Regions from separate parts of the Aminobacter sp. GW821-FHT11F06 genome, predicted to be linked through region 1. Evidence: predicted binding sites of a transcription regulator. Region 1 holds the regulator's gene; each other region holds the start of a gene.

Region 1 (10,473 bases):
CCATTCGGCCCTGCCGACCGAAGTTGCCGACGGCACTGTCGCGCATGAAGATCTCGCCGCGGGCCTGGTCAAGAGCCTGGCCAGCGGCTTGCGCCGGCTCGATGACCAAACACTTGCCGCCCTGCCGTCGAGCTTTGCCGAGCTGCAGCCGATGCTCGCCGTAAAGGGCGTGGCGCTGGCGCCCGACACGCAAGACTACATGATCCCGATCGCGACCGAGGCCAACCGCGTCTCCGACCGTCTCGACATGATCGCGGCGGTCGTTTCGATCGGCCTTGCCCTGTTCGGTTCGCTTTATGGCCTCAGCCGCATCAGCCCGCGTGCCCGCGCCCGCAACAATGTCGAGAAGGTGATGCTGTGGAGCCTGCTCGGCGCCTCGACGCTCGCCATCCTGACGACCATCGGCATCGTCTTGTCGATGCTGTTCCAGACCATCGCCTTCTTCGAAAAGATCCCGCTGACCAACTTCTTCTTCGGCACAGTATGGGACCCGCGTTTCGCCGCTGCCGGTTCGGGCGGCGCGGAAGGCCAGTTCGGCCTGATCCCGCTTCTGGCCGGCACGCTCTACATCGCCTTCGTCGCGCTGCTGGTGGCCGTGCCCGTCGGCCTGATGTCGGCGGTCTACATGTCGGAATATGCGGCCCCCAAGGTGCGCGCGGTGGTCAAGCCGGCGCTCGAACTGCTCGCCGGCATCCCGACCATCGTCTACGGTATCTTCGCGCTGGTCACGCTCGGGCCCTTCCTGCGCGACATCAGCGCAGCGCTGACCGGCGGCACGCCATTCATCCAGGCGCAGAGCATCCTGACCGCCGGCCTGGTGATGGGCGTGATGCTGATCCCGGTGGTCTCTTCGCTTTCCGACGACATCATCACCGCCGTTCCGCGCTCCATGCGCGACGGTTCGCTCGGGCTTGGCGCCACGCGCTCCGAAACGATCAAGCGCGTCATCCTCCCCGCCGCCTTGCCCGGCATCGTCGGCGCCATCCTGCTCACCGCATCGCGCGCCATCGGCGAAACGATGATCGTTGTGCTGGCAGCCGGCGTCGCCGCCAACCTGACGCTCAATCCGTTCGAGGCGATGACCACCATCACCGTCAAGATCGTCAACCAGCTGACCGGCGACCTTGAGTTCAACACGCCTCAGACGCTTGTTGCCTTCTCGCTCGGCATCACGCTCTTCGCGCTGACCCTGGTGATGAACATCGTGGCACTTTACATCGTCCGGAAGTACCGGGAGCAATACGAATGACCGATATTTCGCTCGACACGCTGACCAATTCAGCAGCCCGTCCGCGCCGCGACATCGGCATCAAGAAGCGCTATGCCGCCGAGCGGCGGTTCCGCCTCTATGGCGTGCTGGCCATTGCCGTCGGCCTGGCGTTCCTGGGGATCATGCTGACCTCGATCGTCTCCAAGGGCTACACCGCCTTCTGGCAGACGACGGTGACGCTGCCGATCAACTTCGACGAAAAGATCATCGACCCTGCCAACAAGCGGGCGACCGATCCGAACGTCCTGATCATGGCGAACTATCCCAAACTCGCCGAGGCGGCGCTGATCGAAAAGCTCGGTATCGACCCGAACGACAAGGCCGAGGTGCGCAAGCTCAAGGGCTTCTTGTCCGACAGCTCGCGTGTCCAGCTCAGGGCCATCGTTGCAGCCGACCCGGCCGTCATCGGCACCACACGCAATGTCGACATCCTTGCCGCCGCCAATCTCGACTCGGCCTTCAAGGGCCAGATCGACCTCGACGTGCCGGAAAGCCGCCGCAAGGTGTCGGACCAGCAGGTCGCGTGGATGAACAAGCTCAAGGCCGAAGGCGTGATGGCCGAGCACTTCAACACCGGGCTGTTCAGCTATGGCGCGTCGAGCCGGCCGGAAACGTCAGGCGTCGGCGTCGCCCTCATCGGCTCGGTCTATATGATGGTGATCGTGCTGCTGCTGGCGCTGCCGATCGGCGTTGCCGCCTCGATCTATCTCGAGGAGTTCGCCAAGAAGAGCCGCTTCACCGACCTCATCGAGGTCAACATCAACAACCTCGCCGCCGTGCCGTCGATCGTCTTTGGTCTGCTGGGTCTTGCGGTGTTCATCAATTTCCTCGGCCTGCCGCGATCGGCATCCTTCGTCGGCGGTCTGGTGCTGACGCTGATGACGCTGCCGACGATCATCATCGCGACGCGCGCGGCACTTGCCGCCGTGCCGCCGTCGATCCGCTCGGCCGCCCTCGGCCTTGGGGCATCCAAGATGCAGATGGTGTTCCAGCACATCCTGCCGCTGGCCGCCCCCGGCATCCTGACCGGCACGATCATCGGGCTGGCGCGTGCGCTCGGCGAGACGGCGCCGCTTCTGCTGATTGGCATGGTCGCCTTCGTTGCCGATTATCCCAAGACGCCTTTCGATCCGGCGACGGCTTTGCCGGTGCAGATCTACATGTGGGCGAACGAGGCCGAACGCGCCTTTGTCGAGCGCATGTCGGGCGCCATCATCATCCTTTTGATCTTCCTCATGGCCATGAACATCGTCGCCATCGTCCTGCGCCGCCGCTTCGAGCGCCGCTGGTAGGGCATGGACAAGGAGTATCCTGCTATGAACATCATGACCGAGAAAAAACTCGAAGACGCGGTGAATGCCGAGATGAACAGACCCAATGAAATCATCAAGATGCGCGGCGACCAGGTCACCGTGCACTATGGCGACAAGCAGGCGTTGTTCGGGGTCAATCTCGACGTCCGCCAGAACCAGGTGACGGCGCTGATCGGCCCTTCGGGCTGCGGCAAGTCGACCTTCCTGCGCTGCCTCAACCGCATGAACGACACCATCGACACAGCCCGTGTCGGCGGCAAGATCACGCTCGACAACGAAGACATCTACGATCCCAAGATCGACGTCGTCGAACTGCGCGCGCGTGTCGGCATGGTGTTCCAGAAGCCGAATCCGTTCCCCAAGTCGATCTACGAAAACGTCGCTTACGGCCCGCGCATCCATGGCCTTGCCAAGAACAAGGCCGAGCTCGACGTGATCGTCGAAAAAAGCCTGCAGAAGGCGGCCTTGTGGAACGAAGCCAAGGACCGTCTCAACGAGCCGGGCACCGGCCTGTCGGGCGGCCAGCAGCAGCGCCTGTGCATCGCCCGCGCCATTGCGGTCGCACCTGAAGTGATCCTGATGGACGAGCCGTGCTCGGCGCTCGATCCGATCGCCACCGCCAAGGTCGAGGAGCTGATCGACGAGTTGCGCGAGAACTACACGATCGTGATCGTGACCCACTCGATGCAGCAGGCGGCACGTGTGTCGCAGCGCACGGCGATGTTCCACCTCGGCTATCTCGTCGAGGAAGGCGCTACCGACAAGATGTTCACCAATCCCGACGACAAGCGGACGCAGGACTACATCACCGGCCGCTTCGGCTGAGTGGACGTTTTCGCCGCCGTATACGAGACGAGGAATAAATCATGGGCGAACATACAGTCCGGTCCTTCGACGAAGAACTCCAGCATGTCGACCAGCTCATCCGTGACATGGGCGATCTCGGCGGCTCGATGGTTGCCGGTGCCATCCGCGCACTGTTGTCGTCCGACCAGGCGCTGGCGCAAAGCGTTGTCGCCGACGACACGATCATGGACGCCAAGCAGCGCGAACTCGACAACAGCGCGATTACGCTGATCGCCAAGCGCCAGCCGATGGCCCAGGATCTGCGCGCCGTGGTCGGCGCCATCCGCATGGCGGGCGATCTCGAACGCATCGGCGATCTTGCCAAGAACATCGCCAAGCGTGTCGGCGCCGTCGGCCAGTCGCCGACGCCACGCAATCTTTCGCATTCGATCGATGCCATGGCACAGCTGGTGCTCGACCAGGTGCGGGGCGTCGTCGATCTTTATGTCGCGCGCCAGGCCGAGGGCCTGAAGAACCTGCGCGCCGACGACCAGAAGATCGACATCCAGTACAACGCCGTGTTCCGCGAGCTTTTGACCTACATGATGGAAGATCCGCGCAACATCACTGCCTGCACGCATCTGCTGTTCTGCGCCAAGAACCTGGAGCGCATTGGAGACCATGTCACCAATATCGCCGAGAACGCCTATTTCGTGGTCACCGGCACGCAGCTGCCGCTCCACCGGCCGAAGGTTGAAGAAACCACGTCGCCGGTTTCGGCCACCTGAACTCCAACATGAAGGACAGCCGATGATCGCCCCCAAGATCATGGTCGTCGAGGACGAAGAGCCGCTGGGCGTGCTGCTTCGCTACAACCTCGAGTCCGAAGGCTATCAGGTCGAAGTCGTCACGCGTGGCGACGAGGCCGAAATACGGCTCCAGGAAAACGTGCCGGACCTTCTGGTGCTCGACTGGATGGTGCCGGCCCTCTCCGGCATCGAACTATGCCGCAGGCTGAGGATGCGGCCCGACACCGAACGCCTGCCGATCATCATGCTGACGGCGCGTGGCGAAGAGAGCGACCGCGTGCGTGGGCTTTCGACCGGTGCCGACGACTATCTGGTCAAGCCGTTCTCGACGCCGGAGTTCATGGCGCGGGTCAAGGCTTTGCTGCGCCGGGCCAAGCCCGAAGTGCTGTCGTCGATCCTCAAGGTCGGCGACATCATGCTCGACCGCGAGTCGCACCGCGTCTACCGCAAGAAGAGCGAGATCAAGCTCGGGCCGACCGAATTTAGGCTGCTTGAGTTCATGATGCGGCATCCCGGCCGGGTGTTTTCGCGCAGCCAGTTGCTCGACAATGTCTGGGGCGAGACGATCTACATCGACGAACGCACAGTGGACGTGCATGTCGGGCGCCTGCGCAAGGCGGTCAACACCGGCCGCATGCCCGACGTGATCCGCACCATCCGCGGCGCCGGCTACGCCATCCGCGAGGATTAGGCGACATCCGCCCCGGCACTGCGCGGGGTCGTGCCGGCGGCGAAGATCTCCTGATCGACGTAAAGCAGCGCGCGCATCATGCAGCCCAGGCGGATGAGCGGGATTTCGTTCGGCTCGGTGTCGAAGGAAATCGCCTTCGAATGCAGCCCGCCCGCCGTCTTGGCGATGGCGGCGCGAACGTGTGGCTCCATCAGGTCGAAGGCGGCAGCGCCGACACCGACGAAGGCGAGCGGTGCCGGGTCGATCAGCGCGAACATCGAGCCCAGGCCGAAGCCGATGGCTTCGCCGGCCTTGCGGAACGCTTCGCGCTCGGGACCGTCATGGTCGCGGGCGGCGTCGGCGAGGGCGGTGATGTCCTCGTCGGAGAGATCGGCGAGCGGCTCGGCATTTTCATCGCCCAAACGGGCATTGCGCCAGATCGCATAGTTGCCGGCATAGGCCTCGACACAGCCGCGCCGGCCGCAGCGGCAGAGCGCGCCGTCGGGGCGGTGGATCATGTGGCCGAACTCGCCGCCGGATGAATGCGTGCCGGTGAACAATTCACCCTTCAGCACCAGTCCCATGCCAATGCCATGGGAAAGCAGGATGGCGATGAAGTCGTCGCGGTAGCGGACCGGGTCGCGCCAGCGCAAGGCCTCGGCGATCATGTTGCAGTCGTTTTCGACCGTCACCGGCACGCCGAACTCCTGTTCGAGCCGGTCGGCGAAGGGAATGTCGTCATGCGGGGTGATCGGCGACCATAGCAGCTTGCGCGAGCCGGAATCGGTGATGCCCTGGACGGCGAGCGCGATGCGCAGCACCGGGCCGTAGGTTGTTTCGATGCGATCCATCAGGCCCCGGATCATGGTGACGCATTCGTCGATCAATGCGTGCGCCGGCATCCGCTGGGTGACGAGACGGCGGCTGTCTTCGACGATGGTGTTGCCGGCATAATCGATGATGGCAGCCGACAGGCTGTTGAGGGACAGCACGACGGCGACGATCGACGCAGCCTTGGGGTCGACGGCGAGGGCGACCTGCGGCCGGCCGCGCTTCATTGCGGTCTGTTCATTGCCCTTGGCTTCGGCAAGGATGCCCTCGGCGATGAGATCGGAGGAAATCGTCGATATGGTGGAGTGGCTGAGGCCCGTTGTGGCGGCAATTTCGGTGCGCGAAGGCTGGCTGGCGCGACGAACTGCCGATATGACCATGGCGCGGTTGCGCCGCCTCAGATCGTCGTGACGTATGCCGACCGACATGTGCTTGTCTTCCTCCCGGCGAAGCGCTGCCTTCTTAAGCGGCAGTCCCTTACGCGCCTAGCCATTTTGGCAGAGCCGACACCAAAAGTCTTTATTTATTTCGAGCTCCGAAAAAATTAGGAAGGCCTTGCGAAACCATGTTGACAGCGGCTGGCCGTTGAGTCACTATTTTTTCGAGGCTCGAAAAAAAGAGCTTCTCCATGGGCTATCGCGAAGTAGGCGCGCCCGTTGGGCGCAGGGAGGAAATAATGAAAAAGTTTACCACCGCCATCCTGGCGGGTGTTGCCATGACGCTGTCGCTTTCGGCAGTGGCTTCGGCAAAGGATAAGGTCATCGGCGTGTCGTGGTCGAACTTCCAGGAAGAACGCTGGAAGACCGACGAAGCCGCCATGAAGGCCGCTATCGAGGCTGCTGGCGACAAGTACATCTCGGCTGACGCGCAGTCGTCGCCTGCCAAGCAGCTGACCGACGTCGAAAGCCTGATCTCGCAGGGCGCCAACGCCTTGATCATCCTGGCGCAGGACGCATCGGCCATCGGCCCGGCCGTCGACAAGGCTGTCGCCGAGGGCATTCCGGTCGTCGGCTATGACCGCCTGATCGAAAACAAGGACGCCTTCTACCTGACCTTCGACAACAAGGAAGTTGGCCGCATGCAGGCCAAGGGCGTGTTGGCCGCGAAGCCTGAGGGCAACTACGTCTTCATCAAGGGCAGCGGTGCCGATCCGAACGCCGATTTCCTGTTTGCCGGCCAGATGGAGGTGCTCAAGGCAGCCATCGACGGCGGCAAGATCAAGAATGTCGGCGAAGCCTACACCGACGGTTGGCTGCCCGCCAACGCGCAGAAGAACATGGAGCAGTTCCTGACCGCCAACGACAACAAGGTCGACGCGGTGGTGGCATCGAACGACGGCACCGCCGGTGGCGCGATCGCGGCACTCCAGGCGCAGGGCCTTGCCGGCTCGGTGCCGGTTTCGGGCCAGGACGGCGACCATGCCGCGCTGAACCGCATCGCGCTCGGCACCCAGACCGTCTCGGTGTGGAAGGACGCGCGCGAACTCGGCAAGAACGCGGCTGAAATCGCCTCGCAGCTCGCCGACGGCAAGAAGATGGAAGAGATCGCCAACGTCACCAAGTTCAAGACGCCGGGCGGCCTGGAGCTGAACTCGGTCTTCCTGACCCCGGTTCCGATCACCAAGGACAACCTCAACCTCGTCATCGACGCCGGCTGGGTTGGCAAGGACGTGGTCTGCCAGGGCGTCGCTGCCGGTTCGGTCGCTGCCTGCAACTAAGACCGGATCGATCCGATCGCAGAACGCCGCGGCTCGTCCGCGGCGTTTTTCAAAAGCGCCCGCTTCATGACCAGGCGGATTGCCCCTATCATGCGCATACCGGCTGCCGCGGAGACGGCCACCCGGTTGGGAGGTAACAATGGCAGAAACGACTTCCAACGCGCCGGCCGACCGAGCGCGAACGACCGAGCTCAGTCTCGGCGGACGCTTCCTCCGTGATACGGAGATCGACACACGCATGCTTGGCATGGTCGGCGCACTGCTGCTGATCTGGGTCGGACTGCAGGTGATTTCGAGCCTGCGCCTCGGCGTCAATCCGTTCGATTTCGACAGTCGCACCTTCCTGACCTTCCGCAACCTTTGGAACCTGTCGGTGCAGGCTTCCGCCGTGGCCATCATGGCCACCGGCATGGTTCTGGTCATCGTCATGCGCAACATCGATCTCTCGGTCGGCTCGGCCGAAGGCCTGATCGGCATGGTGATGGGCTTCGCCCAGGTGCATTTCCTGGTCAAGGCGGTCGGACTCGAACTCGGCAATCCATGGATCTGGGCGCTGGCGCTCGTCATCGGCATCGCGCTCGGCCTGGTGATCGGCGCGCTGCAAGGCTTCATCATTGCCTATATGGAGGTCCCTGCCTTCATCGTGACTTTGGGCGGACTGCTGATCTGGCGCGGCGCGGCCTGGTGGGTCACATCAGGCCAGACGATCGCGCCGCTCGACGCGAACTTCCAGCTCATGGGCGGTGGTCCGCAGGGATCCATCGGGGCGACGTGGAGCTGGATCGTCGGTCTTGTCGCGTGCCTTGCGGTTGTCCTCATGCTGCTGAATGGCCGCCGGCAACGCAAGCGCTTCAAGTTCCCGCTGCGGCCGCTCTGGGCCGAGGCATTTCTCGGCATCATCACCTGCGGTGTGATCCTTGGCGCGGTGTGGATTGCCAATTCTTATCCCTGGCCGATCGGCATCGTGCGTAAATACGCTGAGACCAATGGCATCACCGTTCCCGAAGGCGGGCTGTTCATCGCCCATGGCATTGCCATTCCCGTCCTCATCGCGGTGGCCGTGGGCATCATCATGACCTTCGTCACCAACCGCACCCGTTTCGGCCGCTATGTCTTCGCCATCGGCGGCAATCCCGAGGCAGCCAATCTCGCAGGCATCAACACGCGCTGGATCACCATGAAGGTATTCATGATCGTGGGCGCCCTGGCCGCGATCAGCGCCGCTATCTCCTCTGCCCGCCTGAACTCAGCCACCAATTCGCTCGGCACGCTCGACGAGCTGCTCGTCATCGCAGCAGCTGTCATTGGCGGCACGTCGCTGGCCGGCGGTTCCGGCACGGTGGCAGGTGCGATGCTCGGCGCGCTTTTGATGCAGTCGCTGCAGTCGGGCATGGTGCTGCTCGGCCTCGACACGCCACTGCAGAACATCGTCGTTGGCATGGTGCTGGTCGTGGCCGTCTGGCTCGACACGCTCTACCGCAAGCGCGTCTAACGAAATCGGGAGCCAAGATCATGGAACAGACCCGTATCCCGCTCGTCGACCTGAAGAACATCTCGATTGCCTTCGGCGGCATCCGCGCCGTCGACGATGCTTCGGTCGATCTCTATCCCGGCGAAGTCATGGCCCTGCTGGGCCACAATGGTGCTGGCAAGTCGACGCTGATCAAGATCCTGTCGGGCGCCTACAAGCGCGACAGCGGCACCATCTTCGTCAATGGCAGCGAGGCCCAGATCGCCAATCCGCGCGACGCCAAGAAATATGGCATCGAGACGATCTACCAGACGCTGGCGCTGGCCGATAACGTCGATGCCGCCGCGAACCTTTTCCTCGGCCGTGAAATCATGACCGCCTATGGCACGTTGGACGACGTCGCCATGGAAGCCGAGGCGCGCAAGGTGATGGGCCGGCTCAATCCGCGCTTCCAGCGCTTCAAGGAGCCGGTGAGCAAGCTGTCGGGTGGCCAAAGGCAGTCGGTGGCGATCGCGCGCGCCATCCTGTTCAACGCCCGCATCCTGATCATGGACGAGCCGACAGCGGCACTTGGGCCGCAAGAGACTGCGCAGGTCGGTGAACTGGTCAAGCAGCTCAAGGCCGATGGCATCGGCATCTTCCTGATCAGCCATGACATCCATGACGTCTTCGATCTCGCCGACCGCGTCTGCGTGATGAAGAACGGCCAGGTGGTGGGCACGGCGCGCACCCAGGACGTGACCAAGGACGAGGTGCTCGGCATGATCATTCTTGGCAAATGCCCGCCCGGAGCCATCCCAGGACCTGGAGCGATGCAGATCGCCGCCTGAAGGGCGTATGTATCGATCTGGCCAAGCCGGCTGGTGAACCATTGAACCATGATCGCGAAAAGCTGTTCCCACTTTTCGCGATCATGCTTTAATGAACGAGCGGAGATGCGGGCCAGCCAGAATTGAGAAAATACTTCCCCAGTCTGATTTTTGTTGCCGTCACGCTGGTCAGCCTGACGATGGCGGCGCTCGTCTATCTGGCGACGGTCGAGGCAGCCCGCATCAAATTCCAGTCGGTGGCCGATGATGCGCTCAACCGCATCGAGGGCAGGGTGGAGTTCGATCTCGCCCTGCTGCACGCGACGCAGGCAATGTTTGCGGCCCAGAAGGGCGACATCTCGCGTGACCAGTTTCGCGCCTTCTTCGATTCGCTCGATGTCGCCAAGAACTTTGCCGGTTTGCGCGGCATCGGTTTCCTGCGATTCATCGAAACCGGCCAGGAAGACGTAATCACGCGTGAGTTGAAGGGCGGCTACGGCATCGACCGTAAGCCATTCCCGGACACCAACCTGCAATGGCGTACGCCAATCGTGCTGTTTGAGCCTATGAGCAAGGACAGTCTCGATGCCATGGGCTTCGACATGGCGACCGACCCGTTGCGGAAAACAGCTATCGAGGCGGCGATGGCAGGGCAGGGTGAATCCAGGGCAACCGGGCGCGTGCTGCTCGGCCAAGGCAACGACAATGAGGCACGTCAGCCGGGTATCCTGGTGTTTTCGCGTGTCGACAGGCCGGATGACGGGGGTTCGGAACCTGCCGGTTTCCTTTATGTCGCG
Region 2 (10,473 bases), on a different contig from region 1:
GGTCCATGCCGGCGGCACCCGATGTCTCGTAGGACGGCAGGGGAAGCTCGCCGGCATGCGGCAAGCGGACGATCCCGATGACGGGGGCGGAAGCGTTTTCAAGGGCGGATTTCATGGCGGCGATCCTATGGGACGGTGCTCGCAGAACGTCAATCCCGATATCTGCGCTCGGTGTTTTCGATGACACAACTGTGTGGTTTTCGCCATGCCCGGTGACACTCAACTGCAACGTGGATCAGCTAAACAAACGCACGCCGTTTACGCTTTGTTAGCCATGCTGGTTGAGTCTGGCCGGGTATCTCCGCCCATCATGTGCTGAGACGATTGAGGTCGATGAGCCATGTGCCGATGGGCAGCTTATCTCGGTGATGAGGTCTTCCTGGAAGACATCGTGACAGCGCCCTATCATTCGCTGATCGCCCAGAGCCACCATGCCCAGGAAGCGAAGTCGCCGACCAATGGCGACGGTTTCGGGCTCGCCTGGTATGGCGACCGGCCGGAACCGGGCCTGTACCGCGACATCTTGCCGGCGTGGTCGGATACCAACCTCAAGAGCCTGTGCCGGCAGATCAAATCCGGCCTGTTCCTCGCCCATGTCAGGGCTGCGACAGACGGTGCCACCAGCCGATCCAATTGTCATCCCTTCACCTCTGGCCGCTGGAGCTTCATGCATAATGGCCAGATTTCTGGCTTCGAAAAGATCCGCCGCCGGCTGGAAGCCAGTATTGGTGACACGTTTTACGACCAGCGCCAGGGCACGACCGATTCCGAACTGTTTTTCCTGCTGATGCTGGAGGAGGGGCTGGATGCCGATCCGCAAGGTGCCGTCGCACGCGCCACCGGCCGTGTCGTTGCGGCGGCGCGCAGTGCCGGCATCGATCCGCAGCTGAAGCTGACCGCCGCCTTCAGCGACGGGAAAAGCCTGTTTGCCGTGCGCTACTCCACCGACGCGTATGCGCCGACGCTTTACACCAGCGACCACCGCGATGGCCGCTGCATCGTCTCGGAGCCGTTCGACCGCGACGGCCAGAGCTGGCAGGCGGTTCCGCCGTCGAGCTTCGTCACCATGTCGCGGGACGGCATGTCGATCCGCCCGTTTGAGCCGGCGGCTGCGGGCTTGCGCGCAGCGGAGTAGACCACCTTAATGATGCGTCAGCGCGTGGTTCATCGGCTCCCAGTACATTTTCTGCCAGCCGTCTTCGAGCATGTGGTGCGTCGACCGGGGATAGCCGTTCTGGTCGAAGACAAGTCTGGTGCCGGTGCCGTCGGCCTGTAATTCGAAGCGGACGATCGAAAAGATGCCTTCGGGCCAGGCGCGTGAGCGCCATGTCTGGACGATGCGGCGGTTGGGCACCAATTCGACGTTGCGGGCTTCGATGTCGCCGCCGAACATCGACGCCTCGCCGCCCTCATGCGGCGAGATATGGGCCGCCCGTCCTCCCGTCATTGCCTGGAAACGGGAGGAGTTGAGCAGCAGGTCGTAGATGTCCTTCGGCGTGCCTTTGAAATGGACTTCCTGATGGATGGTCATGGCGACCTCCTGGATCGCTAGCGCATGACCCGGAAAGTCGGAATCGATTTTCGAAAAAGGATCATGCACGACGTGCATCGCATATCGACGCTTTCGCCGATATTTTCCGCCCGCCTGATCTAGCAGTCAACGACAACATGCAGCCCGAGCACGATGTCGGGCCGCATGTCGCGAGGGTTCGGTTTCGGGTCAGCCCGCAGCGTCCAGCGTCGAGCCGAAGCCTTGGAGAATGCCGCCCCAGCCGCCTTCGGAATCGAGCATCACGGCCGTTTCCTCGGCCTTCGGGCCCATATTCTCGAGCAGCCGGTGTTGTGCCATTTGTCCCCCCGTCATCGCCTGGAAAGCGGGAGGAGTTGAGCGGCACGTAGGCGCCCGTCAGCGTGCCTTTGAAATGGACTTCCTGATGGAAGGCGCTGGAGGACCCGCTTTGTGCCGGTCGTGCGTCTATGCCGGCCCTTGGGCTGTATGCTGCGAAGAGATGAACTTCGATGTGGCATCACATGCGCAGATCGCCGCCATAATCCGAGAGAGAAGCGTGATGTAAACCAGTAAAATGGTCATTTAAACTCTGGTGAAACACTGCGATTTCTGGCAATTCCCCTTACGGGGAACTTGCAGGTGGCGTGGTGAAAACTTTCAATCGGGTTTTGAGTATTGGGCCGAATTGTGAAACCAAGCTCAACGCTATTCGCATTCTCCGGGAGCGCTCGGGCAATTTCAGTCGGGCAGATCGCGTTCAAATACACCCGCCGCAGGCGCCGAGCGGCCTTTTTGACTGGCAGATCACTCCACCAGCCGCACTTTTGGAATGTTTTCGTCGAGATTTTGTTGGTCTCTTGGATGAGGCTGACTTGGCAATCGCAAACGGCGTCGTGTGGAACTCCCAAACTGGGACGCGGCACCCCCATGAATTTCCGATGGACTCCGATGAGATTGTTCTTCGTCGTCGATATGCGGAAGCCCGAAGCCGGCACGACTACCTTTGCTTGAAATTCAAAGCCCTGCTGGCCGAGCCAGTAAAGACGCTTTTTCTCACGTCCACGCGACTGGACCAGGAGGTCGAGCGCGAGCTTCGAGAACACCTGAAGCGATTTGGCGTCGCCAACTATGAAATTCTCGCCGTCGACGCGCCAGCAAAGAGCAGTGACGCGGAATGGCCAGAGAATTGGCCGGTTTGGGACGCTGCGCTCAAGGGGTTTGAGTTCACGACCACGCGCCGAAAGCTGACCTTGCCGACGTTCGATCTGCTTGTGGGGCAAATGCGCCGCCTACGGCGCCATCTGGTCGATATGCGTTTCTAGGTATGGCTCGCGCTGCTTGATATGTCGCAAGAGCCAGGCGTCCTTGGCTGCCGCTTCGAATGCCGTTCTGGCATCGTCGGCCGTCGCCATGCCCCTAACTCTCGATCTTCCTGGGGAAGGCAGGGGTGGCGTCGCCGTCAACGACAACATGCGGCCCGAGCACGATGCCGGGGCCGCATGTCGCGAAGGGTTCGGTTTCGGGTCAGGCCGCAGCGTCCAGCGTCGCGCCGAAGCCTTGGAGAATGCCGCCCCAGCCGCCTTCGGAATCGAGCATCACGGCCGTTTCCTCGGCCTTCGGGCCCATATTCTCAAGCAGCCGGTGTTCGAGGTCGACGCGGGTTCCCCCGCCGGCGATGGGAACGAACCTGACTTCGATTTCGGTGTGAAGGTCGGGATCGAATTTCCAGTCCGTGCCGATGCGCCAGGCCAAAACGATGCGCTGCGGCGGCTCCCAGGCGATGACATCGCCCCATGGGCATTCGCTGCCGTCTTCGCCGGTCTCGTACCAGCGCCCGCCGGCGCGCGGCTCGATGGTCGCGGTCTTGAGCGGGGCTGTGCCGATGCTGTGGGTCTTGGGCCACCAGCTTGAAAAGCCCGATGTGAAGACCTCGAAGGCGCGTGCCGGGCTTGCCTTGACGGTGACCGAGCGGCGCACCGGTGATGGCGAAATCGTGACTGTCATGTCTGGTCCTCCTTGTCCGCCTTGAGCTTGAATTCGTCGAGTACGTCGCCCCAGAGCTGGTCGAGCCATGCCCGCATGCGGCCAAGGCCGGCCGGGTCGATGTGATAGATATTGCGCGCGCCCTGAGGTTCCATACGCACCAGCTGTGCCTGCTTGAGTACCTTGAGATGCTGCGACACCGCCGACTGCGACACGGGAAGTCCGCGCGTCAGTTCCGCCACCGAACAAGGCTCGGCACTGACGCGCTCGAAAATGGTGCGACGCGTCGGGTCGGCGAGTGCGGAAATCTGGGAATAATCATAAGTCATGACTAATCATAAGTTCAAACTGATAATGAGTCAATCGCGCCAGCGACCCGCCGCGCCGCTTGTCTCCTGACAGCTTGTTGGCAGGAGAGAGTTTGCAGTTTCCACGTTTGCTTCGTACCTGCGCGGAAGCGCTTTGTGTTCGATTGGGATACCAAGCCTGCGCGGGGGCGCAGTACAGGGACGACAGACTGATGACGGAAGACCCAACGCAAGCCGCTCCGGCACTCAAGGAGATTTTCGATCGGGCCCGGCTTCGCCATATCGCTGATGAGACGGCTTCCATTTCGCCCGCTTTCGATGCGGAAAAATTCATGGTCTTGGCGACCGAGAACCTTGACGAACTCGGCATCATGCAGCGCCTGCGGCAGACGGCGATGAGCTTGCATGGCAGCCTGCCTGGCAGCTTCGAGCACGCAATCGGGGTGCTGCACGAACTGGCGCCGCGCATCCAGCATGGTTTTGCATCCATCACCCTGTCCGAATATGTCGCGCTCTATGGCAAGGGGCATTTCGAGCAGTCGATGGAAGCGCTGAAATTCTTCACACGTTTTGGTTCGGCCGAATTCGCCATCCGCTATTTCCTGGCGCAGGATTTCGACAGGACGCTTCATGTGATGCGCGGCTGGGCGCTGGACGACAACGAACATGTGCGCCGGCTTTCGAGCGAAGGCTCGCGCCCGCGCCTGCCATGGTCGTTCCGGCTCAAGCCTTTGATCAAGGACCCTTCGCCGACTGCGTCGATCCTCGAGGCGCTCAAATCCGATTCGAGCGTCTACGTGCGCAAATCGGTGGCCAATCACCTCAACGACATCTCCAAGGACCATCCCGACAAGGTCATCGACCGCGTTTCCGCGTGGGACATGGACGACAAGAACACCGCCTGGATCGTCAAGCATGCGTTGAGGACGATGATCAAGAAAGGCGATGCACGTGCGCTTGGCGCCATCGGCACGACAGGCACGCCGATGGTCCGCGTCGAGGCGTTCGCGGTGTCGCCGGCCGCCATCATGCTCGGCGGCCGCATCACGCTCAAGGCAAGCCTCGCCTCGACCGCCGCGGCGGCGCAGCAACTGGTGGTCGACTATGCCGTCCACTACGTCAAGAAAAGCGGCGGCAGCTCGAAGAAGGTCTTCAAGCTGAAAGAGATCAACCTGCCGGCGGGCGGCCAGAAGGAGCTTTCCATTAGCCAGGCGGTGCGCGACTTCACCACGCGCAAGCATTATCCCGGCCACCATCGCATGGAACTGATCGTCAATGGCGAGACGGTTGCCGAAGGTGGGTTCGAGTTGAGGGGACCTTGATTGTGCGACAATCTGTTTGCCTTGGCAGTCTCAAGGCACCTCTACGCGTTTCCTCTAGCGCGATCACTTGGTCGTATTGGCGCAGCATCAGGATCACGTGGATCGTCGGGAAACGGAATATCCAAGTTCAGCTGCGCGCATTTTAGAAGGGAAAGCAGATACATCGCATCTCCCATGTCCATGCGCAGCTCGTAGCAGTTCCCCGACGAGTCTTCGTATTGCATATGAATTGGCTCATGCCCGTAGTTTACGGACAAGCCATTCATCTTCTTTACTCTAGGGAGGACTGTAACCACGCTTGTATTTTCCCCTTCGCTCGGCTGTTCCGTATATTCTAGCCAGCCTCTGGGTAGTGGCTGGTCTCGGCGAGAGGACGGGCGCCTTTGTTCTGGCGCATGAACGTCTGGGTGCACTCGCCATTTGGCACCCCTGTAGCTAAGCATAAACGTCGGGATCTGACGAAGTCCAATTGTTCTTCCAAGTTGAGATGGAGTGAGTGCCCTTGGTGCCAACGATAGCAGCTCAGTGTGGCTCTTAATTTTCGTATCGAGCTTGAAATCCATGTGTAGAAAACAGTGGAGCTGATATTTGAGTACTGTATGTATGTGCCATGCATCCAGGTCATTCTTCGGCCCCAGTAGCAGAACGAGATCTCGGAATCTCTTGTCAGTAGCATCGCTCATACGCTTCCGCTGCTGCAATTGAGCACCTGAATCAAATCGATGAAAGCCGTCAACAGATGGAATTTCTAAACCATCAAACAAACTGACGTCATCGTAACCGTACCCTTTAAAGCGCCCAATGGGGTGGCGGCTAGCTTCGGCCTGCAATTCCGCTGAAGTTACAAATTTGATAAGACCTGCCCGAGCTAGTTCTGTTAAACCCACCAGATAGGTGATTTCGGCATAAACGCGGCTATCATTGTTCACAGCATGGACCGGCACCCGAGCAGTGTAGCCAGCTCTATCGGGAACAGCATCACCCCATTTTGATTCGCCAGTGTTCACCCAAACCGAAACGTGTGTCACGCCGTGCCCAAGTAGAGAGTTATCTACCAAAACTGTTATGGGGCCATGTTTTCGTAGGTAGAGCTTTGCCTCGAAAATGGAGGCCCGCACGAAGAGCTCTGCCCCGCGTTCCCAAGCCGCCTTCTTAAATGATCGCCATTTATGGCCAATGGTTGACAACACCTGTGCTACCCCCGACGTATGGTGCTTACCACCGAACACCGTACATTTTCTAGCAAACCTTTCCGTTCGACAGTGCGGCCGGTCAAAGCTATATAGCCGCGCACCATATGGATTCCTGACATGGCTGAGACGATAAAACACGCGGTGGCGCGCCGCCGCACCTTCGCGATCATCGCGCACCCTGACGCCGGCAAGACGACGCTGACCGAAAAGCTGCTGCTGTTCGGTGGTGCGATCCAGCTTGCCGGTGAGGTCAAGGCCAAGAAGGACAAGATCCAGACCCGCTCGGACTGGATGAAGATCGAGCGCGAGCGCGGCATTTCGGTCGTCACCTCGGTGATGACCTTCGAATATGGCGACAACGTCTTCAACCTGCTCGACACGCCCGGCCACGAGGACTTCGCCGACGACACCTATCGCACGCTTTCGGCTGTCGACAGCGCCGTCATGGTCATCGACGCCGCCAAGGGTATCGAACCGCGCACGCTGAAGCTGTTCGAGGTCTGCCGCCTGCGCGACATTCCGATCATCACCTTCGTCAACAAGATGGACCGCGAGGCGCGCAATACCTTCGAGATACTCGACGAGATCGAAGAGAAGCTGGCGCTCGACACAGCCCCGATCACCTGGCCGATCGGCCAGGGCAAGACGTTTTCCGGCACCTATCACCTCGCCGAGAACGCCGTGCGCCACGGCGACGCCGAAAAGGAGCGCACGCCGGTCCATGGCCCCGACTCCAACCGCGCTGCCGGCCTGTTGCCCGACAATGAGCGCCCGGCCTTCATCGAGGAACTGGAACTCGCGCGCGAGGCTTGCCGGCCGTTCGACCTCCAGGCGTTTCGCGAAGGCCACATGACGCCGGTCTATTTCGGCTCGGCGCTGCGCAATTTCGGCGTCCGCGACCTGATCGAGGCGCTTGGCGAGATCGGCCCGCCGCCGCGCGCCCAGGAAGCCGACACGCGCAAGGTCGAGGCGACGGAGGAGAAGATGACCTCCTTCGTCTTCAAGATCCAGGCCAACATGGACCCCAATCACCGCGACCGCATCGCTTTTGTCCGTGTCTGCTCGGGCGAACTCAAGCGCGGCATGAAGGCCAAGCTGGTGCGTACCGGCAAGCAGATGAGCCTGTCGGCGCCGCAGTTCTTCTTCGCCCGTTCGCGCATCACCGCCGACGAAGCCTATGCCGGCGATGTGGTGGGCATCCCCAATCACGGCACGCTGCGCATCGGCGATACGTTGACCGAGGGCGAGGACATCCTGTTCCGCGGCGTTCCCAATTTCGCGCCGGAAATCCTCCGCCGCGTCCGCCTCGGCGATGCGATGAAGGCCAAGAAGCTCAAGGAAGCGCTGCACCAGATGGCCGAGGAGGGCGTGGTCCAGCTGTTCCAGCCCGAGGACGGCTCGCCGGCGATTGTCGGCGTCGTTGGCGCGCTGCAGATCGACGTGCTCAAGGAGCGGCTGTCGGTCGAATACACGCTGCCGGTCGATTTCGAGATGGCGCGGTTTTCGATCTGCCGCTGGATCGACGCCGACGACAAGGCCGATTTGCACCGCTTCATCGAGAGCCATCGCGGCGACATCGCGCGCGATCTCGACAATGATCCGGTGTTCCTCGCCCAGCATGAGTTCTCGCTCAACTACGAGGCCGAGCGCTGGAAGATGATCCGCTTCGCCGCGATCAAGGATTATCAGGTTCGCGACATCGTCGCCTGATCCAGATGGCGGAGCGGTTATGCCGCTCCGCGTTTCGTCATTCCGTCATGTAAATCGCCTAATGACATTTCAGGGCCGCTGTCGACCTTGGTCCAAGCCAAGGTGGGTGACAGGGCGGCACTTGAGATGTTCAATGCGCCGTTGCCTGTGAAGGGCCCGGCGGGCCGATGCGCTGGCACGGAGGAATGACGACGCATGATGGTTTCAGCATTGATCGAGCGTGAATTGACCCAAATCGGCTCTCCCGTCCGCAACGGCGTCTTCGTCGCTGTCGTTGGCCCCAGTGGTGCCGGCAAGGACACGCTGATCGCCTATGTGCGCGAGCGCCTTGGCGACGACGAGCACGTCGAATTCGCCCGCCGCGTCATCACCCGCCACAGCGACGGCGCGACAGAAGATCACGACACGCTGGCCGACGCCGCCTTCGTCGAGGCCGACGCTTCCGGCGCCTTCGCGCTGTCGTGGGAAGCGCATGGCCTGCGCTACGGCATTCCGGCCTCGGTCGACCGGGCGATCGACATCGGCCATGTCGTCGTCGCCAACACCTCGCGCGGCGTCATTCCCACCTTGCGCGAGCGCTACGCCAATGTCGCGGTTGTCGAAATCACGGCATCGCCCGAAATCCTGGCCGAACGGCTGGCGGCGCGCGGCCGTGAATCGCGCGGGGAGGTGCTGGCGCGACTGGCGCGCACCGTGCAGCACGATCTCTCGGGCCCCGGCCATGTCGCCATCGACAACAGCGGTGCGGCTGATGTGGCCGGCGAGCGTTTCCTTGCCGTGCTGCGCAAGGCGGTGGCTTTTTCCGACGTGTCAGGTCTGGTGTGATTGCGTAAGTGGTGGCTTACGCAATGATGCGCAGCATGTGATTGTCCCAGACATATTCCGGACGGCTTGCCTGCTCGCCGTTCGGCTCGACGATGAGGCCGGCACCCGTGGTGGCCAGGAAGCCGTCACGGTCGGGTGCCAAGCCGCAGACCTCGATCAGCTCGTTCCTGGCGACCACCTTGCCGGTCTTGGCGTCGATCATCGCCCAGGCATTGCCCTCCGGCGATGACACCGCCACAAGGCCGGCGTCGCGATTGGCCGCCACCGAACCGATATAGTTGCGGAAGCCGCCGAGGATGTCTTCGGGCATCTCCAGCATGGCAAGTTCCTCGCCGCGCCTGGCACGGCCGACGAGCAGCGGCTTTTCCGTTGCCGGCCCCTCATGCTGGCAGCCGAACCAGACTGTGCCTTGAGCGTCGATATCCATGTGCCGGATCGACAGCTGGTGCAGTCTTTCCGGCAACTCGTGCTTTTCCCTAAGGTCGCCGGAAACGCGGTCGACCAGGACGAAGGACGGCTTCATGGTCGAGATATTGAGCTTGGCGCGGCCGAAATCCGGGTGGGTCTCGATGCCGCCATTGCAGATCGCAAGTGTGCGCCCGTCGCCGAGCAGGATCAGTTCGTGCGGGCCGACGCCATGGGTCGGGAACTCGCTGAGGCGGCGGAAGCCGTCGCGCGCGTCGTAGACGCCGACCATGCCGGCGGCGTTGTCGAAGTCGTTCTCGGTCACATAAAGCAGCGCGCCGTCGGGCGAAAATACGCCATGGCCGTAATAGTGCCGGCCGGCGATGCTCGGGATGGTCAGCGGCTCATCCTTGCCGGTGTGGTCGAAGACCAGCATGAAGGTGCCCGGCTGGCGCGCGAACACCACCGACTTGCGCGAGACCGGGTCGAAGGTGACGTCGTGGCCGCGCTCGGGCAGGGCCACGCTGCGCAGGATCTTGCCGGCCTCCGACAGCACCGCGACGCCATATTCGCCTGTGCGTGCTTGGTAAGCCGTGGCGAACATAGCGTCGGTTTCGAGCGCCAGCGCACGCTTGGCCGGCGTCAGCGACAAAAGGAAGGTCGCGCCTGCCGCCTTGAGGAAATCGCGGCGGTCGAACAGCGGGGTTTTCATATCAATCGCCGTCGAGCGATGAGAAGCCGGCAGTCAGCCCGAGCGCGCCGGAAAGCCGGGTGCCGAACAGATCGGACAGGCTGGACGTGACGACGCTGAAATAAGTGAGCTTGGCGCGCTTTTCCGGGTCAGCGAGCACGGCGTCGATCGGCCCGGTGACACCAGCCACGGCATTTTGCGCATTGGTGAACTCGAAACCGATCGACTGGGCGATCCACTCGGAATCCGTGGGCAGCAGGCCGCCGAATTTCGAGGCGCCGAACAGCGCCTTCATGCCTGCGATGTTGCCGCCCAGCGAGGCGGCGGTACCCTGCGAACGCCAGTACAGCGCCTGTTTTGGCTTGTCGGAGGCCGCGTCCTTGCCGAAGAAGCCGCCGACGCGCACGTCGCGGACCAGCTCGAGCCCGTTGACATAGACCTCGAGCAGCGCTGTCGCTGCCTCCGAGGCCGTATGATAGAGCGGGTTTTGCGGCCCGGGATGCTGCCATTGGCTGGCAAAGCCCTT
Region 3 (10,473 bases), on a different contig from region 1:
GACAGCGACCGTTTCGCCATCGCCGAGCGCGAAGGCAAGCGAGGCACCCACCGCGCCATCGGCGCGGTAGGTTTCGAGCAGACGGTTCAAATCTTCGCGCATGACTGTCTGCCCTTCCTGAGGCGTTGCTATTCGGCGATGTCGACGCCGGCGAAGTTCTGCCGGCCGAATGGATCCATCACGTAGTTGAGCACGCTCTTGCGCACCGGGATCGAGACCACCGAATGGGCGATCGGAGCTTCCGGCACCTCGGCCTTCAGGATCGCCTGCGCCTGGCGATAGATCTCGGCGCGCTTTTCGAGGTCGGCGGTGACGCGGCCTGCCTCAAGCAGCTTGTCGAACGCCTCGTTGCACCAGCGCGAGCGGTTCGAGCCACCTTTCACGCCGTCGCAGGCGAAGGAGAAGGAGAGCATGTTGTCGGGATCGCCATTGTCGCTGCTGCCGCCGAGCAGATAGGCATCGTGCTCGCCCTTGGCGGTGCGGGTGAGATATTCGCCCCACTCGAAGGTGACAATCTCAGTCTTGACGCCGACAGCGGCCCAATCGGCCTGGATCATCTCGGCCATGCGGCGCGCATTGGGGTTGTAGGGACGCGAAACGGGCATGGCCCAGAGCTTGATCGAGACGCCGTTTTCCAGGCCGGCTTCCTTGAGCAGCTTCTTGGCGCCTTCCGGATCGTAGTCGACGGCCGCGTCCATGACCGCGCCCAGCTGCATTGGCGGCACAACGCTCCCGGCAAGAGTGCCGGCACCCTGATAGACGGCATCGACGATGGCCTGGCGGTTGATCGCCTTGGCAAGGGCTGTGCGCACGCGCACGTCGCCCAGCGGCTTGTGCTCGGTGTTGAAGCCGACGGAGCCGATGTTCTGGCCCGGCTGGCTGAAGATATCTATGTCCGGGTTGCCCTTGAGTTCGGCAAGCGCTGCTGCCGGCGGCGGGGCCGCGACCTGGCACTCATTGGCCTTGATGCGGGTGACGCGGACAACCGGCTCGGGCGTGATGGCGAACACCAGCGTGTCGACCTTGGGCGCGCCGTTCCAGTAGTCCTTGTTGGCGGAATAGCGGATCTGGGCGTCCTGCTGGTAGGCCTCCAGCACAAAGGGGCCGGTGCCGACCGGCCGCTGGTCGATCAGTTCGGGCGTGCCGGCGGCGACCATCTTTTCGGTCTGCTCGAGCGACAGGATGGAGAGATAGTCGAGCGCTATGCCGGCAAGGAAGGTGACGTTCGGCGCGGTCAGCGTGAAGCGCACGGTGTAGTCGTCGACCTTTTCGACCTTTTCGATCATCGAGCCCATGCCAAGCCCGTTGAAGTACTCGTAAGAAGCGTTCGCCAGCTTGTGATAGGGATTGGCGGCGTCGCGCTGGCGGTTGAAGGTGTAGAGCACGTCGTCGGCATTGAACTCGCGCGACGGCGTGAAGGTCTCGTTGGCGTGGAACTTGACGCCGTGGCGCAGATGGAAGGTGTAGACCTTGCCGTCGTCCGAGGCTTCCCATTTTTCCGCCAAAGCAGGCCCGACCTCGGTGGTGCCCGGCTTGAACTCGACAAGCCTGTTGAAGATGGTCTTGGCAGCGGCGTCCATGGTGGAATCGGCTGAGGTGAGCATCGGATTGAAGGTCTCGGGGCTCGCCTCCGAGCAGTAGACCAGGGTCTTGGCGTAAGCCTGCCCGCTGAGCAGGATGGTCGAGGCGACAAGCGCCGCGCGCAAAATCATGCCTGAAGATGTCATTGCAATCCCTCCCTGATTTTCTTCTGTCTTGACGTTACCGCGCGGCGGTTCTCCTCCCTCCGCGCCAACATTCTTTCGGACTTAGGTCTAAGTGCTCACGGCGTGCTCGGCGCGCGAACTGGCCGACTGCACGAAACGATCCGGCGCGAGCGCGCCGTAGGTCACACCAAGTTCGACGAGATCGTCGGGCAGCGGCTCGCCGCGCATCAGGGCGGAGCCGAGACGGGCAAGCGTCAGCGAAACCTGGAAACCGTAGCCGCCCTGGCCGCCGAGCCAGAAGAAGCCGGGCAGGCGCGGATCAAAGCCCGCGACCGGTGTGCGGTCGGGCGAAAATGTGCGCAGTCCGGCCCATGGCGTCGAAGGGCGGCCGACATTCAGGCCCGTTGCCTCCTCGATGTTGTAGGCGGCGGTCGCGATGTCGATGTCTTCGGGGTAGGCATCGCAAGGCTCGGAGTCGGTCTCGTCGGCGAGCGAGCCGATCAGACGGCTGGCATCCGGCTTGAAGTAGAAGCGCTCATGCAGGTCGACGACCAGCGGCCAGTTGCGAACGTCGACGCCTGCGGGCGGATCGAACAGGAAGGCCGTGCGCCGCTTGGGCGCGAAACCGAGACCAGGCAGGCCAGCGCGCCCGGCGATGACATCGACCCAGGCGCCGGCGGCGTTGACGACGATGTCGCCTTCATGGATGCCGGTGGTGGTGACAACGCGAAAACCTTGCGGCGTACGTTTGATTTCCAGCACTTCCGCACCGGTGACGATGCTGCCGCCAGCGGCCTTGAGCGCGGATGCCTGGGCCTGGACCATCTTGCCGGTGTCGATGTCGACCGCGCCGGGTTCGTAGACCGCACCGCAGGTTCGTTCCGCTGCGATGGCCGGAACCATGGCCGCGACCTCGTCCGCAGACAGGCGCCGCACGCTTGGCACCAAGGCTTTTTGTTCCTCGGCCAACTGGTCAATGGCGTCGGTGTCGCCGGGGCCGCCGAAGTGCAAGGCGCCTCTGACGTGCTCGACGAAGCCGCCGTCGATGATGGCCTGCCGGCTCGCCACCGAAAGCGCACGCACGACCGTGTTGCCATAGGTCTCGGAAAAAAGGGCGGCGGAGCGTCCGCTGGCGTGATAGCCGAGCTGGGTTTCACGTTCGATCACCGTGACCTCTGCCCATTGCTGGACGGCCGCTGCGAGCGAGAGGCCGGCAATGCCTCCACCAATGACGATGACTTTTTGGGTACGGGAATTGGAATGCATGGCCATTGGTAAAATCATTTTCGAATGCAGTCAATATTTAGCGTATAGGAAAAATGTTGGTGAATCTTGCGGTACGGAGGGAGTTGGAATAGCTACTGAATCACGGGTGATGGAGATAGCCATGTCGGAACAACCGAATCTAGGCGACTGCCTGCGAAACCTCAGGAGGCAGCATGGCTGGACGCTTCAGGATGTCAGCCATCTGACAGGTGTCGCGGTATCGACGCTGTCGAAGGTCGAAAACGACCAGATGTCGCTGACTTACGACAAGCTGCTGCAAATCTGCGGCGGCCTGGGCATCCATGTCACCGAACTGTTGAGCGGCGATTCCAAACAGCCATCTGCGCGCACCCGCCGCTCGATCGCATCGAAGGCAACCACGCTGCGCCAGCTGACCCGGAACTATGATTACTATTACCTCGCCACCGATCTGGTGCGGAAGCGCATGGTGCCGATCATCGCCAGCGCCCGGGCACGCACGCTGGAGCAGTTCGGCCCGCTGACCCAGCATGCCGGCGAGGAGTTCCTGATCGTGTTGAAAGGCGAGATCGAGGTCCACACCGAGCAATATGCGCCGGTGCGGCTCAAGCAAGGCGAAAGCGTCTACATCGATTCCACCATGGGCCACGCCTACCTCTCGGTGGGCGAGGGTGATGCCGAGATGCTGTGCGTCTGCTCGGGCGACGAACCCGACATGGAAATGACGCTCATCAGCCTCAACGATGAAGAGAAGGTCGAGGCCTAAGCGACCCGGCGGCCTTCACGCCACACGGTGCGAACCACGGGCACATGCTCGTCGACCCGTACGCGCACCAGATCCCCCCTACGTCCGGCCTCGATGACGCCGCGGTCGGTGAGGCCGACGGCATCGGCCGGGTTCTTCGACACCATCGCCATCGCCTGCGGCAACGAGATGCCTTCGACGACTTCGCCGAGGAAGAAAGCCGACTGGATCAGGCTGAAGGGGATGTAGTCGGACGACAGGATGTCGAGCAGGCCGTGTTCGGCAAGGGCGCGGGCGGAGACATTGCCCGAATGCGAGGCACCGCGCATGACGTTGGGCGCGCCCATCAAGACGCCGAGCCCGGCTCCCTTGGAGGCGTTGGCGGCTTCAAGCGTGGTCGGGAATTCGGCGACGCGAATGCCTTGGGCGATCGCTTCGTCGACATGGGCCGTGGTGGCATCGTCGTGGCTCGCCAAAACGATGCCGCGCGCGTGGCAGGCGGCCGAGATGACATCGCGGTTCGGCTTGGAGTTACGGGCGGAATCGCCCATGCGCTTGTCGCAGAAGGCCTGGAATTCGACGTCGTTCAGCTTCAGCTTGCGCTGGTAGTAATAGGCATAGGTTTCAAGGTCGACGAACTGGCGCTGGCCAGGTGCGTGATCCATCAGCGAGGCCAGCTTGACGCGGTCGTCGCCGTCGAAAACGGCGAAACTGTCCTGGCAGTCGCCGGCCGAGACTTCGCAGCGCAGGTGGATGAAGTGGTCGGCGCGCACGCGGTCGGCGCGCACGCTGTCTTCGATCGCGTCGGCGAGCAGGCGCATGTCGGTGGAGGTCATGTCGGCGTCTTCGTCCATGCCAACACGCAACGCGTCGAAGACGGTGGTGATGCCGGCGGAAGCCACCTGGGCGTCGTGCGCAAGTACGGCTGCGATCGGGTTCCAGCGCACGCGCGGACGCGGCGCGTAGTGACCTTCGAGATGGTCGGTGTGGAGTTCGACCAGGCCGGGAATGATGAAGTCGCCGCCCATGTCCTCGCCAACCGCGCTCGGGCCAGTGGAGATTTCGGCGATCTTGCCGTCGCGCACGACGATCGAACCGTCGATGACGGTGTCGGCCAGAACCAGGCGGGCGTTTCTCAAGACAAGGTCGGTCATCTCAGGCGGTCTTTCTTTCGGCTTGATTGCCCAGAGCGCGATAGGCCTGCACCTCGAACGGCGCGCCCGACGTGGGCTCGACGAACAGCGCCAGCCCGTCAACCGGCACCGGCTTGTCGAGCACATTGCCCAGGCATTCCTCGATCGCGGCGCGGACGCGCGGTGCTTCCTCGGTCGCCACGCGGCCGGTCAGCGTCATGTGGAAACGGAAGGTGTCGAATACGTAAGGATAGCCCCACCGGCTCAAGTTGCTGTGTTCCTGCGGCGACAGGGCCTCGGGGTTGCGGCGGGCGATTTCGGCGTCGCTCAACGGTGCCCGGAAAGGCTCGAAGGCGGTGACCACCTCGCCGGCGAAGCGGTCGAGCTCGGGCAGGGGCTCTGCCGGGATCAGGGCGAAAAAACCGTCGATCTGGGCAAGCTTCAGGCGCGGGATGTCGAAGGGCGTTGTGTTGCTTGCAAAAAAAGAAACGGCATCGATCAGCGACGCCTCGGAAACACCTTCGGCGAGGCGGAACGGCGCCTTGAGCGTGGCATGGAAACCGTAGCGGCGTGCGGCGGCCGCGTGGAACGCGACTTCCGCCGCGGACAGATCGCCGAAGGCCTTGGCCGGGGTCATAGCGCCGCCAAACGCATCGCGCCCGAGCCAGCCGGCCGCGATGCGGCACAGCGGGTCGTCATGTTCGGGCGTGAAATAGATGGCATAGCGCATGGCGCGAGTCCTTGAGGGCGATTGCCCGATAGATGATTTGCGTGACAGTTTGACGAAGTAGTGGCCGACTTCTCAAGATTTGCAATGGCCGGCCACAGATGTTCAGTGGCTGGCCTTCCCGCCGATCAGCCGCTGGCGCAATGCGGTGGAGATATTGTCGAAGATGAACACCACGACCAGGATCAAGAGCACCATATAGGCGACGTTCGCCCAGTTGGAATTGGTGCGCATGGCTTCCCACAGCTTGAGGCCGATGCCGCCGGCGCCGACAGCGCCGATAATGGTGGCCGAGCGGGTGTTCGATTCCCAGAAATAGAGCGACTGGCTGATCAGCACCGGCAGCACCTGCGGCACCACGCCATAACGCTGGACGGACGCCGGCGAGGCGCCGACCGAGCGCATGCCCTCGCGCTGCTTGTCGTCGATGTTCTCCAGCGCCTCGGAGTAGAGCTTGCCGAAGGTGCCGGTGTCGGTGAAGAAGATCGCCGACATGCCGGCGATGGGACCGGGGCCGAAGGCGCGGGTGAAAAACAGTGCCCAAATCAGCATGTCGACCGAGCGCAGGAAGTCGAAGAAACGCTTGGCGACCTGGTTGACGAGGCGGTTGCGCGTGATGTTGCGGGCCGCAAGGAAGGCCAGCGGGAAGGCGAGCACGCTGGCAAACAGCGTTCCGACGAAGGCCATGACGATGGTCTGCAAAAGCTTCACCCAGACGTCGCCATGCTGCCATTCGGAGTTGTTGACGATGTTGTCCCAGGCAAGGGAGGCATTCGACATTTTGGGATCGATGCGCGTGTCGGACATGACCAGCGACAGGACTTCGCTCGTCGACTTGCCCCAGTAGGGCGAATGGCCGTCGAAGACAAAGTTCTGCCAGCCGAGGAAGCGGTGGCGGATCTTGACGTCGTCGGCGTTGATCTGGACGGAGCCGGCAAAGCCGAAATCGACAACGATTTTTTCGCCCGGCGCCTTCTGCGTCGCCCAGGCGGGCAGGGTGCCGACCACGGCGATGCTGGCCTGGGGTGCGACGGCTATGTCGAGCGTTTCCGTGCCGCGCGTCACCGTCACGCTGGTCGGGGTAACGTCGACCGTGTTGTTGCTGCCGATATGGGCGGTGACGCGGCTGGCCGCTGCCTTGTTGGCGGCAGGTGCCGCGGTGGCCGCTGGGGCCAAGTCGAAGCTCAGCCATTCAGGGTGCCGGTCGGCACGGTAGGATGAAAAGCGCGGATAGCCGATATCGAGGCGGTCCGGCCTGAAGGTGACCTGCGGCCGAACCTCATAGCTGACCCAGTCGGCGAGATAGGTTCCGGCGATGCCCCAGTTGCCGCCAGCGATCACGGCGCCGACCGCGAAGAACCACCAGGCGAAGGCGAGATAGGCGATGATGCCGGCGCCAACGGCCCAGCCAGTCAGGCTCTTGCGCCACGAGCCGGCGAAAAGCTCGGGATGGCGGTCGGAGATCGCCTGCATGTCGGTCATGGAAAGGGTGGTCATGTCTTAGTCCCCACGGCCGAAGGCAAAGGCCTGCTCGCCGACCAGCTTCTTGCGCAACCAGGCTGACAGCTGGTCGACCGCGACGATCGTGCAGAACAGGAGGAATATGATGGCCAGTGTCTTGGCCTCGTGATTGCGGCTGATCGACAGACGCAGCGCTTCGCCGATGCCGCCGCCGCCGACAGCGCCGATGATGGTCGAGGCGCGCACGTTGATCTCGAGGCGCAGCAGCGCGTAGCTCAGGAAGTTCGGCATGACCTGCGGCACGATGCCGAACCAGACCCGCTCGGGCCAGTTGCCGCCGACCGCACGCAGGCCTTCGTCGGCCTTCATATCGGCATTTTCGACGACCTCGAAGAACAGCTTTCCGAGCGCGCCGATGGTGTGCAGCGACACCGCGATGATCGCCGGGATCGCACCCATCGACAGGATGGCGAGGAAGAAGCCGGCGATGACGATCTCGGGGAAAGCGCGCAGGATTTCGAGGAAACGGCGCACGAAGAAGCGCAGCCAGCGCTGGGTCACCAGATTGGACGCGGCGAGGAAGCAGAGCACAAAACCGAAGGCGAAGCCGATGATCGTGGAGACGAGCGCGATGTTGATCGTTTCCAGCATCTTGTAGATGTATTCGGGCATGTAGAAGGCGCCGGCGATATAGACGCGGCCTTCGGGGTAATCGAATTTCATGCTGCCGTCGGCATAGGGCGAGGGCAGGTCGAACAGCGCGCGGCCGATCTCATAGGGATCGCGTGGCATCAGCTGGTCGGTGAAGTCGAAGAAATGCGGCAGCCGGTCGAAGAACTTGCCGGCATTGCTCTCATTGGCGAACCAGAGCGATCCAGACAGGGCGACAAACAGCAGGATCAGGCCGCCTATTGTGTGCAGGCGGCGCCGGCTGGCGAGTTCGCGCCAGTGGCGCTCGACCGTCAGGCCAGCTTCCGAGAGGGGCATAGTCATGAATTTTCCGTCCGGTCCCGGATCAAAGAAAGACGCGCCGCGATGGGGACGCGGCGCGTCGATGTTGCTGAGAACTTAGCTGCCGATCTGCGCCTTGCGGGCGTCGATGACAGGCTGGTAGAACTCCGGGGTGACTTCGGTGTAGCTCTTGAAATCGCCGCCCTGGATGGCCGAGAAGCAGGCTGGATCGGTCTGCGGCAGCTTCATCAAATAGTCCTTGAACTTGGTCTTGATGTCGGCGTCGAGCGAGGTGCGCACGACCAGCGGGCCGTTCGGGATCAGCGGCGATTTCCAGACTTCGACCAGGTCGTCCATGTCGAGGATGCCCTTGTCGACCATCTTCTTGAGGTTGCCCGAGGTGTAGCCGTCCTTGAAGTTGCCGACGCCCGAGCCGAAGGTCGTGCCAGCGTCGAAAGTGCCCTTGAGCACTTCAAGGACGAGGTTTTCGTGGCCGCCACCAAAGCCGGTCTCGGCGAAATAGTCCTTCACGGCTGTGCCGCCGAGCGACTTGGGCAGCGAGGTGACCGGGATCAGATAGCCCGAGGTCGAATCCGGATCGGCGAAGCCGAGCTTCTTGCCCTTGAGGTCTTCGAGCTTGGTGATGCCCGAATCCTTCTTGGCGACCATGATCGAGTAGTAGCCGGTGGCGCCGTCGGTCTGCACGGTGGTCAGGATCGGCTCGACCGCATCCTTGTTCTGCAGGTAGATCTTGGCGTAGCCGGAGGCGCCGAGCTCGGCGTAGTCCAGCGTGCCGCCGAGCAGGCCCTGGATGGTGCCGTCATAGTCGGCAGCCGGGAACAGCGACACCTTCTCGACGCCGAGAACGGCCGGAAGCTGGTCGGCCAGGCACTGGAAATTGCGCAGGCGGTCGGCTTCGTTTTCGCCACCGATCAGGCCGATGCGGAATTCCTTGAGGTCTGCGGCATGAGCCGAGCCGATCGCCAGGACGGCGAGCGAAACGGCGCTCAAAAGTGCTTTCTTGAACATGACAAGTCTCCAGGTTGGCCCAGCACCTTGCTGGGTCATTGCAGTTGCTGATTGCAGGCCCTTGACGCGGGCGAGGCGAACGCGGACGGCCTCAGAGCGACGCGTATGCGGGCTCGAGAGGTGCGGCGGATATCGCAGCCTTCGCCCTTGCCGGGCGGATGCTGGTGGAGGTGATGGCTTCGGAGATCTCGGCGCCGTCGCTGTCGGCACCGTAGACCATGCGCACGGCGTCGCGGTTGAGCTCTTCAGGTGGACCGTCGAAGACGACCGAGCCAGCAGACATGCCGATGATGCGGTTACAATAGGTGCGGGCGGTGTCGAGCGTGTGCAGATTGGTGATGACGGTGATGCCTTCGCGCAGGTTGATATCCTGCAGCGCGTCCATCACCACCTTGGCGTTGAGCGGGTCGAGCGAGGCGATCGGCTCGTCGGCGAGGATAAGTTTGGGCTCCTGCATCAAGGCGCGGGCGATGGCGACGCGCTGCTGCTGGCCACCCGACAACGTGCCGGCTGGCTGAAGTGCCGTGCGGGCGATGTCCAGGCGTTCGAGCGCGGCAATCGCCCGGATGCGCTCTTCGCGGGAGAAGATCGAGAGCAGGTTGAGCGTGGTTGAGCGGTGGTTGAGGCGGCCGAGCAGCACATTGGTCAACACGTCGAGGCGCGGCACCAAGTTGAACTGCTGGAAGATCATGGCGCAGTCGCGCTGCCAGCGGCGCAGTGCTGGGCCACGCAGCGACGACACTTCGGTGCCGTCGAAGACGATCGAGCCCTGGCTCGGGTCGATCAGCCGATTGATGGTCTTCAGCAGGGTCGACTTGCCGGCACCGGAGCGGCCGATGATGCCGACCATCTGGCCCTGCTGGATCTGGAGATTGACGCCGTTGACGGCTACGCTCTTGCCAAAGCGGCGCGTGACGTTGCGGATTTCGAGCATCTTGGCTTCCCTGTCCCTGTCAAGGCTTTCGCCCTTTTCAGGCATCGGCCTAGACCCGGGACATGAAGCTGCAATGTCGGGACCATGTCAGTTTTGTTACGATGCACAGGTCGGCGGCCCGGAATCGCCCGTTTCGTGCGTCAAAACGCGAATGCCCGTTCGTCAGCTTGCCTCCGGTGGCGCTGTGATCTCTTTCTGCAGTCGCTCATAGGCGCCGGGATTGAGTGACCCCGGTGGGCTGTAAGGATTGGAAAACGCGTAGATCAAGAACAAGATGATGCCGGTGTAGGCTCCGACGACCGAGAGCAGCATGAGACTGCGCCGCTCGGGCGCGTAGGGGTAGTAGCCGAATGCGATCAGGATCACGCCCGATAATGCGGCGAACCAGAACATCAGGTTGACGTCGTCGGGGCCGTGATTGTCGCGCTTGACACGAACTTCGGCAATCGCCTGGAGTTGCTTGAGCATGTGATCGCGCAGGCTTGTCTGGCGCCCGGTTGCTGGAACGAGATCGAGCACCCCGCGATAAGCGACGTCCCATT

The links. The regulator PhoB, encoded in region 1, activates phosphate uptake and scavenging genes when phosphate is short. The targets are predictions, from matches to a motif close to TGTCATNNANCTGTCAT.
Region 2: phnN (phosphonate metabolism protein/1,5-bisphosphokinase (PRPP-forming) PhnN) is a predicted target of PhoB. The motif match lies at 8,059-8,075, and genes of this name have one in related genera.
Region 3: AC1RTB_RS08920 (DUF1045 domain-containing protein) is a predicted target of PhoB. The motif match lies at 5,601-5,617, and genes of this name have one in related genera.

The regions. Positions count from the first base shown of each region.
Region 1 is NZ_JBXARL010000006.1:103,822-114,294, reverse strand. It holds gene pstC (phosphate ABC transporter permease subunit PstC) at 1-1,249, shown strand, start outside; gene pstA (phosphate ABC transporter permease PstA) at 1,246-2,562, shown strand; gene pstB (phosphate ABC transporter ATP-binding protein PstB) at 2,587-3,408, shown strand; gene phoU (phosphate signaling complex protein PhoU) at 3,450-4,157, shown strand; gene phoB (phosphate regulon transcriptional regulator PhoB) at 4,180-4,869, shown strand; gene AC1RTB_RS15925 (ROK family protein) at 4,866-6,107, opposite strand; gene xylF (D-xylose ABC transporter substrate-binding protein) at 6,356-7,396, shown strand; gene AC1RTB_RS15915 (sugar ABC transporter permease) at 7,536-8,888, shown strand; gene AC1RTB_RS15910 (ATP-binding cassette domain-containing protein) at 8,909-9,697, shown strand; gene AC1RTB_RS15905 (CHASE domain-containing protein) at 9,820-10,473, shown strand, end outside.
Region 2 is NZ_JBXARL010000002.1:591,923-602,395, reverse strand. It holds gene dut (dUTP diphosphatase) at 1-115, opposite strand, end outside; gene AC1RTB_RS07450 (class II glutamine amidotransferase) at 341-1,135, shown strand; gene AC1RTB_RS07445 (SRPBCC domain-containing protein) at 1,142-1,531, opposite strand; gene AC1RTB_RS07440 (hypothetical protein) at 1,721-1,849, opposite strand; gene AC1RTB_RS07435 (hypothetical protein) at 2,158-2,832, shown strand; gene AC1RTB_RS07430 (SRPBCC family protein) at 3,035-3,514, opposite strand; gene AC1RTB_RS07425 (ArsR/SmtB family transcription factor) at 3,511-3,822, opposite strand; gene AC1RTB_RS07420 (DNA alkylation repair protein) at 4,014-5,123, shown strand; gene AC1RTB_RS07415 (hypothetical protein) at 5,165-6,352, opposite strand; gene AC1RTB_RS07410 (peptide chain release factor 3) at 6,434-8,026, shown strand; gene phnN (phosphonate metabolism protein/1,5-bisphosphokinase (PRPP-forming) PhnN) at 8,222-8,851, shown strand; gene AC1RTB_RS07400 (DUF1513 domain-containing protein) at 8,868-9,968, opposite strand; gene AC1RTB_RS07395 (imelysin family protein) at 9,970-10,473, opposite strand, start outside.
Region 3 is NZ_JBXARL010000003.1:204,983-215,455, forward strand. It holds gene AC1RTB_RS08895 (serine hydrolase domain-containing protein) at 1-102, opposite strand, end outside; gene AC1RTB_RS08900 (ABC transporter substrate-binding protein) at 129-1,727, opposite strand; gene AC1RTB_RS08905 (NAD(P)/FAD-dependent oxidoreductase) at 1,815-2,978, opposite strand; gene AC1RTB_RS08910 (helix-turn-helix domain-containing protein) at 3,094-3,717, shown strand; gene AC1RTB_RS08915 (alpha-D-ribose 1-methylphosphonate 5-triphosphate diphosphatase) at 3,714-4,850, opposite strand; gene AC1RTB_RS08920 (DUF1045 domain-containing protein) at 4,852-5,559, opposite strand; gene phnE (phosphonate ABC transporter, permease protein PhnE) at 5,662-7,053, opposite strand; gene phnE (phosphonate ABC transporter, permease protein PhnE) at 7,057-8,010, opposite strand; gene phnD (phosphonate ABC transporter substrate-binding protein) at 8,086-8,997, opposite strand; gene phnC (phosphonate ABC transporter ATP-binding protein) at 9,089-9,931, opposite strand; gene AC1RTB_RS08945 (bestrophin-like domain) at 10,094-10,473, opposite strand, start outside.